DNA from 2 places in the Paenibacillus sp. NPDC057886 genome. Region 2 is predicted to be linked to the other one. Evidence: riboswitches for the same ligand, from Rfam matches in the RefSeq annotation. Region 2 holds a riboswitch; the other holds the start of a gene.
The links. A riboswitch is a leader RNA that binds a small molecule or an ion and turns the genes downstream of it on or off. The one in region 2 is predicted to bind glycine.

Region 1: it holds a riboswitch for glycine, as region 2 does, so the genes downstream of both, gcvT (glycine cleavage system aminomethyltransferase GcvT) here and sdaAB (L-serine ammonia-lyase, iron-sulfur-dependent subunit beta) in region 2, are expected to answer to the same signal.

The regions. Positions count from the first base shown of each region.
Region 1 is NZ_JBHVMZ010000010.1:87,974-94,792, reverse strand. It holds gene ACFVQB_RS28340 (PTS mannitol transporter subunit IIBC) at 1-39, opposite strand, end outside; gene gcvH (glycine cleavage system protein GcvH) at 604-993, opposite strand; glycine riboswitch at 1,340-1,462, shown strand; glycine riboswitch at 1,466-1,566, shown strand; gene gcvT (glycine cleavage system aminomethyltransferase GcvT) at 1,764-2,900, shown strand; gene gcvPA (aminomethyl-transferring glycine dehydrogenase subunit GcvPA) at 2,897-4,252, shown strand; gene gcvPB (aminomethyl-transferring glycine dehydrogenase subunit GcvPB) at 4,345-5,832, shown strand; gene ACFVQB_RS28315 (hypothetical protein) at 6,044-6,280, opposite strand; gene ACFVQB_RS28310 (hypothetical protein) at 6,306-6,695, opposite strand.
Region 2 is NZ_JBHVMZ010000007.1:323,178-329,996, reverse strand. It holds gene ACFVQB_RS24485 (phosphotransferase enzyme family protein) at 1-705, shown strand, start outside; gene ACFVQB_RS24480 (MFS transporter) at 735-2,012, shown strand; glycine riboswitch at 2,351-2,474, shown strand; glycine riboswitch at 2,479-2,621, shown strand; gene sdaAB (L-serine ammonia-lyase, iron-sulfur-dependent subunit beta) at 2,733-3,422, shown strand; gene sdaAA (L-serine ammonia-lyase, iron-sulfur-dependent, subunit alpha) at 3,412-4,356, shown strand; gene ACFVQB_RS24465 (alpha-glycosidase) at 4,548-6,302, opposite strand; gene ACFVQB_RS24460 (response regulator transcription factor) at 6,519-6,819, shown strand, end outside.

The DNA of each region.
Region 1 (6,819 bases), on a different contig from region 2:
TCCTCCGCTTTTTTCGGACTTTGCGTCCACTGAACTCATATTGAAAACCTCCTCAACATATTAAACCTTTATTCCCCTGAATTTGGACTACAATGATCCAGACGAACGAAGGTACAACTCTGCAATAAATCTTAATTTACAACCATATCGTAAATGAAAACGGTATCTTCTACAACGAAATGAAAACCTACTTCCGTCATGAACGTTGATGACAAGATTTAAATTTAAAGGATTCTTCCATATTTAAACCTGTATATGCATCGGAACCTGTTATTCCCTTTCATGTATCATTCCCACGAATTGCACCATTTTAATGACAAATAAAATTGTGAATTTATTCTATTTTGACAATCTGTTTCCAACTCATTTAGGGATGATGATGAAACACGTTAGAGTGATAATCATCCCGTCCGATTTATCCGTTAACAACGACAAAAGGCGCAATTGCTCATCCTGTGTCAGATGAGGCCATTGCGCCTAAGCATTCTCCGAATGAGCAGTATCACTATCCGGATCTATAATCAATCCATTCATTTTTTTTCGTTAAACGAACTTTTACATCAAGCTGAAACTCCCTGTTAGCCAGAGAATCGAACATTAATATTATTCCGTATGTTGACGATACGCATCCGCATTCATCAACGTGGACAGTGCTGCTGTCAGGTCGCCCTCAACACGAATCTCGATCATCCAGCCTTCGTCATATGGAGAGTTGTTAACCAGCTCCGGAGAATCCTGCAATGCATCATTTACAGCAATAATCGTTCCACTGACAGGAGAAAACAGATCCGAAACGGTTTTGACGGATTCAATCGTTCCAATACTATCTTCCGCTTTTACATCCGATTCCAGGTCAGGCAATTCCACAAACACAATGTCACCCAGCTGATGCTGTGCGAACTCGGTAATGCCAATACGTACGGTATCCTCCCCTACGGTCTGCACCCATTCGTGCTCTTCACTGTACAGGAAATCACTTTTCAATTCGCTCATCGATATCCGCCTCGCTTTTCATTAATGAGTGCATGCGTTTCTTTGACCTAAACCTTTTTCCCAGAACATAGCGTATGATATTTTTGAATCAAATGTCAAGATACCTTACAATTTATTTGATTTTCTTCCTTATATGCCTGTAACTCATTTGGACTCTCCCTACATATAATGGGGAATATTAGAAAAGTAAGCGCGCTCTTTATAAATAGACGAACATTATGATATTAATTAAAAATTTCATTCGGATTTTTTATTGTTTTCTATGATATCGTTCTTGACATCAATAGTCGATTCAGGCTTTAATGAGAGTAGTAAATGTGTTTATTGGTCTATGCAATACCCGCGGATGAATGTAAAGGGAGAGATTACCCTTGACACCCGAATCAGGGTGTACATGCGGTAACGCCGAAGGAGTAAGCCACCGACAAGCGGAGGTGAATCTCTCAGGCAAAAGGACTTTTACGGGACGCAACTCTGGAGAGCATCTATTCGCCCTGTGTGGGCGTTATGATCACCCAAGGGGAAACCTGCTGCATCAGGCGGCGGGGTAACTCTCAGGTACCAAGGACAGAGCCTAAGAATACAGCGTGCTTCTGGCATGCCGGTTCTTTGGCCTGTCCTTTTCCTTTTTCCCAAAAAAACGAAAACAGGTTATAGAGCGGCGCAGCCTATAGCGTCCTTACCTTACTTTTATCATAAAATATGATCCCAGATTCATTGATCCATGGTTATACACTCGGCCGGTTGACGGCCCATGACGAGGTGATTGGATGTCCGATTTGCTTAGAACCCCACTCTTTCCACTCTATCAGCAATATGAAGGCGTACGATGCATTGATTTTGGTGGCTGGGAGCTCCCGGTACAATTCAGCGGAATTCAGAAAGAGCATGAAGCGGTGCGAGAACGTGCCGGATTATTTGATGTATCCCACATGGGCGAATTCACTGTACAAGGTGAACACGCAGAAGCTTTTTTACAGCACATGACCACCAATGATGTAACAACACTCGTTCCCGGTCAGGCCCAATACACGTTAATGTGTTATCCGGATGGCGGCGTGGTCGATGATCTGCTGATCTATAAACTGAAAGACCAGCATTATATGCTGGTGGTTAATGCCTCCAACATCGACAAGGACTGGGCATGGCTGCAACAGCACATGACGCCAGGCGTAACGATGACCAATGATTCGGATCAAACGGCGCTGCTTGCTCTGCAAGGTCCGCTGGCAGTGGATATTCTCGGAACGGTGACAGACACTGATGTGTCTTCGATTGAGCCTTTCCGCTTTGTGGCAAATGCGACGGTCTGTGGCGTTACATTGCTGTTATCCCGCACCGGATATACAGGTGAAGATGGCTTTGAACTCTATGTTCCTGCGGAACAAGCTGCTGCGGTCTGGAACGGATTGATGCAAGCGGGAGAAGGTCACGGACTCGTTCCGACAGGACTGGGTGCCCGGGATACGCTGCGCTTTGAAGCCAAGCTGCCCCTGTATGGACAGGAATTGTCTGCAACCATCTCACCGCTGGAGGCTGGCGTTGGCATGTTTGTGAAGCTAAATGCCGGGCCGTTTATCGGACATGAAGCCTTGTTGCAGCAAAAAAATGATGGGCCTGCCCGCAAGCTGGTCGGCATCGAAGTGCTCGAGCGCGGTATTCCCCGCCCCCATTATCCGATTTACGCCGAAGGTGTTCAGATTGGTGAAGTGACCACAGGCACCCAATCCCCTACGCTGAAACGCAATCTGGGGCTGGCCCTGATTGACAGCAAATATGCTGCGCTGGGTACCCCGCTGGAGATTGAGATTCGTGGCAAGAAACTGAAAGCCGAGGTCGTAAAAACCCCTTTTCATAAACGGACACGTGCGCCAAAGACACCTACTCAAGGAGCTGATCAAGCATGAGCAAGCATCGCTACATTCCCATGACCGAGCAGGATCAGAGTGCCATGCTGGCAACCATCGGTGTGGAAACGATTGAGGATCTGTTCCATGACATTCCACAGGAGATTCGCTATCAGGGTGAACTGCCTGTTTCCTCCAAACTCGATGAATATGCACTGACACGTCATATGTCGAAGCAAGCGGGAGCGAATGCCAACTTCGAGACACACGCCAGTTTCCTGGGTGCAGGCATTTATGATCACCACGTTCCTTCCGTCATTAATCATGTCATCTCCCGTTCCGAGTTCTATACCGCCTATACACCTTATCAACCCGAGATCAGCCAGGGAGAATTGCAGGCGATTTTCGAGTTTCAATCCTACATCTGTGAGTTAACAGGCATGGCTGTAGCCAATGCCAGCATGTACGATGGTGCGACTGCATTCGCGGAAGCAGGCAATCTGGCCGCAGCGGCAACCCGCCGCAAACAGCTGATTGTGTCACGTACCGTGCACCCTGAATCCCGTCAGGTATTGCAAGCTTATGCACATGGCCTCAATTTGGAGATTGTTGAGATTGGATATCAAAATGGTGTAACAGACTGGGATGCCCTGCAAGCCGCCGTGTCCGATGACACCGCAGCCGTCATGATCCAAAGCCCGAACTTCTTCGGCGCCGTGGAAAATGTAAAACAGGCCGCAGATCTTGCGCATTCGCATAAAAGTCTGCTCGTAGTCAGCGCCAACCCGCTATCGCTGGGTCTGCTGGAAGCCCCAGGCAAGCTGGGTGCTGACATCGTCGTTGGCGACGCACAGCCCCTTGGTATCGCCGCTTCACTCGGCGGTCCAACATGCGGATACTTCGCCGTATCCCAGGCTCATATGCGCCGGATTCCTGGCCGAATTGTAGGCCAGACAACGGACCGCAACGGCAAGCGTGGTTTTGTACTCACGCTGCAAGCACGGGAACAGCATATCCGCCGTGAAAAGGCGACGTCCAACATCTGTTCCAATCAGGCTTTGCTCGCACTGAGCGCCTCTGTTTATATGTCCATCATGGGTAAACAAGGTATGATTGACGTCGCTGATTTGAATTTGCAAAAGAGCCATTATGCCCTTAACACGCTTACCGCTATTCGAGGGGTCTCTCTTACGTTTACCGCACCAACTTTCAATGAGTTTGTTATCCAACTGCCTGAAGGAATAAATGTGGAATCACTGCAACTGAAATTGCTCGATGCAGGTTTCATTGGTGGCTATGAGCTTGGACGTGATTATCCTGAGCTCGCCGGACATATGCTGATTGCGGTTACTGAACGGCGCAGCAAGGAAGAGATAGACGAATTCGCACGTGTATTGGAGGGATCGCTGTGACTCAGAAAACGACAACAAAGACAACGACGACATCAGCACAAGGACAATCGGAAACAGTAACCTCTTTCTCTACTTCGGGCCAACCTGAAACCATCACAACAGTCACTAACCAGGCTGTCTCTCCAGCACCGGAGCAATCGTTGATTTTTGAACTCAGCAGTCCGGGTCGGGTGGCGTATTCCTTGCCTGAGTGCGACGTTCCCCGTCAAGCTGTCGATTCCCTGATTCCCCGGGAAATGCTTCGGTCGGAAGCAGCGGCATTGCCTGAGGTTTTTGAAGTGGACGTCATTCGCCACTACACTGCCCTGTCCCGTCGTAATTTTGGGGTAGATAACGGATTCTATCCACTCGGCTCTTGTACGATGAAATATAATCCGAAGATTAATGAGGATGTGGCCCGTTACAACGGGTTCGCCAAAATTCATCCATATCAGCACGAATCCAGCATCCAAGGTGCACTTGAACTGCTCTACACGTTGCAAAATGACCTTGCCGGACTAACCGGTATGGACGCCGTTACGCTGCAACCGGCCGCTGGTGCACATGGCGAATGGACTGGGCTCATGATGATCCGTGCCTACCACGAAGGTCGTGGTGAACAGCGCACGAAGGTTATCGTACCGGACTCTTCTCACGGGACCAACCCGGCAAGTGCAACCGTAGCAGGTTTCGAAACGGTAACAATCCCTTCCCGCGCAGACGGTCTGGTAGATCTGGATGCACTTCGCGCAGCTGTTGGTTCGGATACCGCAGCACTGATGCTGACCAACCCGAACACACTCGGACTTTTTGAGAAAGACATTCAGGAGATTGCTTCCATTGTGCACCAGGCAGGTGGCTTGCTGTATTACGATGGAGCCAACTCCAATGCCATCATGGGCATCACCCGGCCTGGCGATATGGGCTTCGACGTGGTGCATCTGAACTTGCATAAAACGATGAGCACTCCGCACGGCGGGGGTGGACCTGGTGCCGGCCCGGTTGGCGTGAAGAGCCGCTTGATTCCGTTTCTACCGAAACCGCTGGTCATCAAAAATGATGAGGGCTTATATGCATTGGATCGCGAAGGTGATCAATCCATTGGCCGGGTCAAAGCGTATTACGGCAACTTCGGTATTCTGGTCCGTGCCTATGCCTACATTCGTACCTATGGACCTGAAGGCTTGCGCCGGGTATCTGAATGTGCCGTGCTCAACGCCAACTACATGATGGCCCGTCTCGCACCTTACTACGAGATTCCGTATCCAGGCGTGTGCAAACATGAATTTGTGATGTCTGGCCGGGGGTTGAAACAGTACGGTGTACGTACACTGGATGTTGCCAAACGATTGCTTGATTTTGGGTATCACCCGCCAACCGTGTACTTCCCGCTGAACGTGGAGGAGTGCATCATGATTGAGCCGACGGAAACGGAGAGCAAAGAAACACTTGATGGATTCATTGATACGATGATTCGCATTGCCAAGGAAGCAGAAGAGACACCTGAACTGGTACTCAATGCCCCTTATGGCACACCGGTTACCCGTCTGGATGAAACAACAGCAGCTCGTAAACCTGTATTGAACTGCGCTTGTAGTTAAAAGCTAACCTAATAAACTTGCATATGATCATGCCTGCAACCACATCCGAACTATGTTCTCATCCCAGGTTTGGACACGATCATTACAATGGAAACATATTCAGTCGTTGATACTCATTAATAAATGCCAAAAACAGCCGCTTTCTGCTTTCTGCGCGGCTGTTTTTTCTAATAGCTTTTTAACCTGTCAGCTTTATTTTATCTTTGTCGTTCTAAGGCTTCCAATTGGCTCGTTCCTTCTTGCCCAATCGCGGGCAAGTGTAACAATAGGAGCGAGCTTGTCGTAAATATTGCAGGCAACAGACATTTTTGATCGCAAGTCTCTTCGAAGGCTCCAGCGGATGATCAATCAATCGAACCCTGACGCGAAGCGGATTCTTGGCTAGACCAAATACATCAGCTTCCAGACCATTTTGCTCCACCTGTTCGTCAGCGGCAAACTGACGCAAGAGAGCTTCATCGTCTGGATACGTATCATAGGCTGTTGGAGTCTTTCCTGTATATTGTTGAAACGCCCACGAAAAAATATCCCGGGCTGAGGCCAGCGAGCTTGGCCAATTCATCTTGTTTTAACTCATGATCCAGATGATCATTCATATAATCGGCAACACGAGCAATCGCAGAAGCGGTTGGCTCAACGCTTTCCGGCTTGGCCTGCGCTTGAACAAGTAAAGTCATCAGACCGTATAATAGGGCCTGTCTATTGAAGTGTTCCTCGTCACCAGCGACCTCCATTTGAAGCAAACGTTCGCAAGAGTGAGCGAGTTGTTGCAGGTCTTTACACCAAAATAACCCTTCCGTGAAAGCATTGGTAGCAATCATCTGCTCTTCCCCGCCATTTTCGTATACTTCGAAACGGACCAAACATCCTTTTAACGCCTGTTCATCCGCCGCCAGCCTTGACCCTCTGCCCAGGAGTCAGCAAATAGACCTCTCCTTCGTTTAATCGAGATATGTGTTCGTTTGATACCAAAGTTCCGGAGCCACT
Region 2 (6,819 bases):
TTGCAGATATTGCATCAATATGGACGACGACCAAAGGAAGCTTCCAAGCCACAGGCAGGTTTACAGAAATCTGAAAGCGGACAGAGGGCGAATGACGTTGAACAGCATGCTGATCAGGCAATCATCTCAGAGGTATATACCGATAACAATAGCCCTGCCATGGGACAAGCAGGAGTACGACCAGCCTACGGATCGATCAAAGAGAATCTTGTCATGTTGGAGCAATTGGAGGAAGGCGTTAGACGTGGCATCTTTACTCCTGAAGATTTCGATCTAATTCGCGAGACGTTTGAGAACATTAACGATCAGCTAGAGACGTATCCGCATAATGCTGAGACATGGGGAGTAATTCACGGGGATATTACCCGCGGCAATCTGTTAGTGACGGATCAGGGCATATCCATGATTGATTTTTGTTTATACGGTTATGGCTACTATCTGTTTGATGCCGGAGGTGCAGCTACGATTTTCAATCGGGAGGAACGGGATGTCTTCCTATCGGGTTATACGGAGCAGACAGGACCACTGACGAAGCGTGATATTCGGTTAATGGAAGGATTCATGCTGATCTTTACGTTCGGCTATTTCGCATTTCAGATGGAAAACGAGTCCAGATACGAATGGATGAAAGAGCGAATGCCTCTTATATGCAGCAAATTTTGCAAACCATATGTACAGAACGAGAGTATTTTCTATGAGTTATAATTTGTGATTTCTAGTGGGTGGGTAGCGCTATGAAGAACATTCGTGCAAAGAGAGTTGCAGCGAAGGGTCAGTCTGGTGGCTGGAAGCATGCCGGATTGCTACTTAGCGGAGTGGGCATATCTAATCTGGGTGATTTCATATATATTGTGGCGATTAACCTGATGGTATTGAATATGACACAGTCCCCAGCGGCAGTTGCAGGGTTATGGATTATCTCGCCGATTGCTTCGGTGTGCACTAAGTTTTGGTCAGGCAGCCTGATTGATCGTTATGATCAGCGACAGCTGATGATTGGGGCCGATATGCTACGGGCATTGTTGGTGGCGACGCTCCCTCTGATGTCCAGCTTATGGATGATGTACGCAGTGATGTTTCTGATCAGCATGTCCTCATCTATATTTGTCCCCTCCTCTCAGGTGTACATTACCCGGCTGGTACCTGCTGAACGGCGTAAGCGTTTCAATTCCCTACAAGCCCTGATTAGCTCAGGGGCATTTATTACCGGCCCGGCAGTTGCAGGAGTGATGCTGATTTATTTATCTCCGGCGGCAGCTATTTATGCCAATGCGGCTTCCTTTGCTGCTTCTGCATTAATTCTAATGTTTCTTCCCAAACTGGGCATTGGAGAACAGAATATAGGGACGGGAAGCAGACTGACACCTCGGATGATTGCCCAGGATTGGAGAGCTGTACTGAGCTTCAGCCGGAAGTCCGGCTACGTGGTCGGAATATATGCCTTGTTCCAGATTATTCTGGTGGTCGGCATGTCGCTCGATGCCCAGGAAGTGGTGTTTATCCGTCAGGTGATGAACCTGCCTGAATCGCAGTACGGAGCATTAATGAGTATCACCGGGATCGGTTATTTGGCAGGCTCCATGCTGGTTTGGCTGTTCGCCAAACATTTGCCGATCCGTCACATGATGGGTGGCGGTGTGCTTCTGGTCGCGCTGGGTTATTTCCTGTTCGCCCGTTCATTCTCGTTTGAGCTGGCGGCGATTGCTTTTATTCTGCTCGGTCTGTGCTCCGCACTGGCGAATACGGGCCTGGTTACCTTTTACCAAAATAATATCCCTGTCGATCTGATGGGGCGAATGAGCAGTGTACTTGGACTGGTGTTAAGTGTGCTGCAGGTGGCCTCCATTTTGATTGCAGGAGTAGTGGCAGAACATTTGTCGCTTCGTATGGTATATACGGTTGTATCTGGGATCATGGTGTTGGCAGCGTTTGGATTGTGGGTGACGAGTATGCTTCCTTCCCGAAGCAGGTTTTTCGATGAACCGGCGAAGCCTAAGGCGATGGTGGGGTGACAGGCAAAATACGGCAATTCTAGTACAGAATAATGGTTGCCTGATTACCCGAACCGTTCTGTGGAACATAACATAGATAGTATTAATCACAGATACTGACCAGTAGAAAACGAATAATGTATACGCTTTCGAAATGAAACGCATTAACTCATTCATGTGATGAAAGTTTACAGTTCGTTAGTTTATCTTGTGTATAAAATGGGAAAAAGGAAGTATTCACAAAGAAATCGTTAAGTTTGTTGACACTGATCTTCCGGTCGATTAATCTTAATGAGAAAGTATTAAAAACTTCAATTATCATTCTGGTACAACATATCAGAATGGTTCCATACAGCGAATGATAGCGAGCGGGAGAGACCTGGGCATGCCGAGTACAATGGCAGCTGTCGGGCACCGAAGGAGCAAGCTGCTACGCACCCGGCGCAGCGGTTAATCTCTCAGGTAAATGTACCATCGTTGGACGCAACTCTGGAGAGTGCGCGACATGCGCCACCCAAGGGGTATATGGTCAAGCAGCACGGTGTGCAGGGTGACATAACCTGTGAATACAGGGAATGCATCAATCCGCCGCGCTGCTTATCATGAAACTCTCAGGTATCGAGGACAGAGAGAGGGCCTAGGGCCTTCTTCTGTCCTTTTCTTATGTCATCATTCAGTAATAAAGGAACATTATGGGTGTGCATCTGGATGAAAATGACGATTATAAATGGAGGGTTTGCGATGCGTTTTAAAGACGTTTTTTCAATTATTGGTCCGTCCATGACAGGTCCATCAAGTTCACATACGGCTGGAGCGGCACGATTGGGGCGAATTGCCCGTCAGTGGCTGGGATGCACGCCTGAACGCGCCCGGCTAACTCTGTATGGCTCGTTCGCCGACACGTATCAGGGACATGGTACGGATCTCGCGTTGATCGGTGGCCTGCTTGATTATGTAACTGATGATCCACGTATACCGGATGCAGAACAATACGCAGAGGAAGCGGGTATGGAGGTAGAGTTTTTCACAAGTGGCCTGCCTGCTCCTCATCCCAATACGGTCAAGATTGAGCTGTGGCATGGTGAGCGTCAATGCTCACTGATCGGTGCTTCTATTGGTGGTGGCAGTGTATCGGTACATGCATTGAATGACTTCCGTGTACAGATTAGCGGAGAGTTTCCGACACTTGTGCTGCGACATTCGGACAAAGCAGGGGTTCTCGCTTCCGTAACCTCGACAATCAGTTCGTCAGGGGTGAACATCGGGTATATGCAAGTGGATCGGAAAGCCCGGGATGGTGAAGCGCTGACAGCAATGGAGATGGATGGTGTGCCGAATCCTGAGATGCTGAACCGTCTGCGGTCGCTGGATCATATGCTGGACATTCGCGTGATTGATTTGAAGAGAGGGGTCGAGCCGGATGCGGTTTAAACATCTACATGAACTGAGTACCATCTGTACAGCAGAGTCCAAAACCATTGCCGAGCTGATGATCGAAGAGCAGGTTCAGGAGACGAATATCCCGGAAGCGGATGTTGTGCGGCAGATGTCGGATTATTATCAGGTGATGAAAGAAGCTGTACACAAAGGGCTGACAGAAGATACGACATCACGCAGCGGCTTGACTGGCGGAGACGGCAAAAAAATGGCCGAGTACATTCGTAAAGGTGAGACTTGTTCTGGAGATGCTTCTGCACTAGCCATGGCATATGCCCTTTGTGTATCGGAAGTGAATGCCTCCATGGGCCGGATCGTAGCGACACCGACAGCCGGTTCTTGCGGCATCATTCCAGGTGTGTTTATCAGCTCCCAGGAGCGTTTTGGCTGGAGTGACGAGCACCTGGTAAACGGTCTGTTCTGTGCGGGAGCGATCGGTTATGTCATTGCCAACAATTCATTTATCTCCGGTGCCGAGGGCGGCTGTCAGGCTGAAGTGGGTTCTGCCATCGGTATGGCCGCTGGAGCTATGGTGGAGCTGCGTGGAGGGACACCGGAGCAAGTGGTTCATGCGGTTGGCCTCGCGTTAAAAAATACATTGGGCCTTATCTGCGATCCTGTCGCAGGCCTCGTGGAAATTCCGTGCATCGTCCGTAACGGACTGGGTGCCGTAACCGCGTTGGCTGCGGCCGACATGGCCCTGGCTGGGGTACGAAGCGCCATTCCGTCTGACGAAGTCATTGATGTCATGCTGGAAGTGGGCAGTGCGATGCCGAGCAGGCACCGTGAAACGGCCCAAGGTGGGCTTGCTCAAACGCCGACAGGACGGAAAATGATGGAGAAGCTTGCCAAACCGAAGGCGAAGCGTGCGGAGCCTGAGATTGAAGCTGAGTCTCCTGCTGAAAATGAACCAGAAACCAAGGCATAACATCCATGAACGTACATGAACTGAATTTAATTCGTGGAGCTTGGATCATTAACGGTAATGATCCAAGCTCCCATCATAATTTGAAAGCCGATATGAATTCTTCCTGGTGAAGAAGCATATCGGCTTTTTTTGCTTTTTCGGCGTTGCTTTCAATGCGTTGGAATTGCAAAGGATACAACAATATGAAGAAGCTACGCGATATCTGTACTTAGTACAACATATCCATATGCGGGCAGCTCAACGGCCAGGATTCCCTCTTCCTTGGCTGTACGATAATTCTCGCCAAATAACTCTGTCCATTCCCCGGCGCCCACCTCCAGCTCGACGATAGCCGTTTCTTCCGAACGATTGAACAGGATCAGAATACGCTCCTCATCATCCTGTCGTTCCATCACAAGCTGGCTTCCGCCTTCACGGGCCTGCAGGAATCGAATGCTGCCTTCTGCACGCAGGGCAGGGTGGGCATGACGAAGTGCGATCAGCTTCTGATAATAGGTGAACAGCTCGCGATCCTGCTTCGTCTCATCCCACTCCATACATTTCCGACAACCGGGATCATGATCGCCGTCCAGCCCGATTTCGTCACCGTAATAGATGCATGGTGCACCCATATAGCTGAATTGGAACAGCGCGGCCAGTTTCAGCTTCCGCTGGTCGCCCTCACATAAGGTGAGCAGCCGTGGTGTATCGTGGCTGTCCAGCAGATTGAACGCCACTTCGCTGGCTTGCAGCGGATAGCGGGACAGCTGTCGACCGATGGAGCTCACGAATTGCTCAGCGTGCATGACATCTTTTACAAAAAAGCGATTTACGGCTTCCGTAAACGGATAGTTCATCGAAGCATCGAACTGATCGCCTTGTAGCCAGGAGGAGGATTCATTCCATACCTCACCCAAGATATAGGCATCCGGATTCGCAGCCTTAACCACACGGCGGAAGTCGCGCCAGAACGCATTATCCACTTCATCCGCGACATCCAGCCGCCAGCCGTCGGTGCCCACTTCCTTAATCCAGTATTCGGCCACCTCCAGCAAATACGCCTTCACCTCAGGATTTTCCGTGTTCAGCTTCGGCATGTGGGCTTCGAATCCGAATGTTTCATACGTAGGAATGCCATCCTTCACATCCAGCGGGAATTCATGCACATGGAACCAGTCCTTGTATTTGGACTTCTCCCCGTTCTGTTGCACATCGACAAACGGCGCGAACGTCTTGCCGGAATGATTGAATACCGCATCCAGCAGCACCCGAATTCCGCGTGCATGACACAGTTCAACAAGCCGTTTGACTGTATCTGCATCGCCAAAATGCCGATCTACTCGCAGATAATCTTCGGTATCGTATTTATGATTGGTCGTTGCCTCGAAGATTGGTGTGAAATAAATGGCGTTAATGCCCAACTCTTCAAGGTAATCCAGATGGTCGATGACGCCCTGAAGATCACCGCCGAAGAAGTTAAACGGGGTTGGTTCCCCACCCCAGGGTTCCACATGCTCTGGATCGAGATCGGGGTTGCCTTTGGCGAATCGTTCAGGAAAGATCTGATAGAAAATCGCATCCTTCACCCATGCAGGCGGTGTAAATACAGCTCCGGGATGGATATACGGGAACTGGAACATGTGACCGGGATCGTCGGGTTCATGCGTCTGGAAATCCGTTTCGGTCATCCAGATCTGTTCTGTGCCATTTTTCAGCAGGAAGGAGTACTTGAGACGGTGATACGGAGGCTTTACTTCCCCCTCATAGTAATCGAACATGGAATCGGATGTATATTTGGTTAAAGGAACCAGCTCTTTGGTGCGATCCCAGGCGTATTTATCACCAGTCAGGGCATGTACCTCGGTGAGATCATTCTTTTTGGCACGCAAACGCAGGCGAATGGTATCCTTATCGTAGGCGTAGGCCCAGTTCCGTTTCGGTTGATGAAAGATGGCTTCCAGCAGCATGTTGAATTTCCTCCCGTCGTATACACACGAAGTATGTGAGCAAGTCGCAGCATTCGATGCAGAATTATGCGAAGCGGATGATTAAGGTATAATTTAAATAAAAGGACATCCATGGTCGTGTGATCATCATTCGTACATTTTATACAAACAAGATATTTCATTATGTTTCAAATATATAATTAACCCAAAGGGTGCAGAAAGGAAACGAATGCGCGCATGAAAACAAAACTGTTATACATTGAAGACGATACGGAAATTGCCACTTGGGTAAGGGCAGACTTGGAGGAGCGTGGATATGAGGTGGTATGGCTCGGAAGTGGTGAGGGTGCGGCTGAAGCTGCCGGGGGCTGCTCATTAGTTATTCTGGATGTCATGCTGCCGGGACTGGATGGATTTACGGTAGGACAGCGACTCAAAAAGGAACATCCTGAAGTGCCCATTGTCATGCTCTCGGCCAGAACGTCCATTGATGACAAGCTGCACGGGCTTGATTTTGCCGATGATTATGTAACCAAGC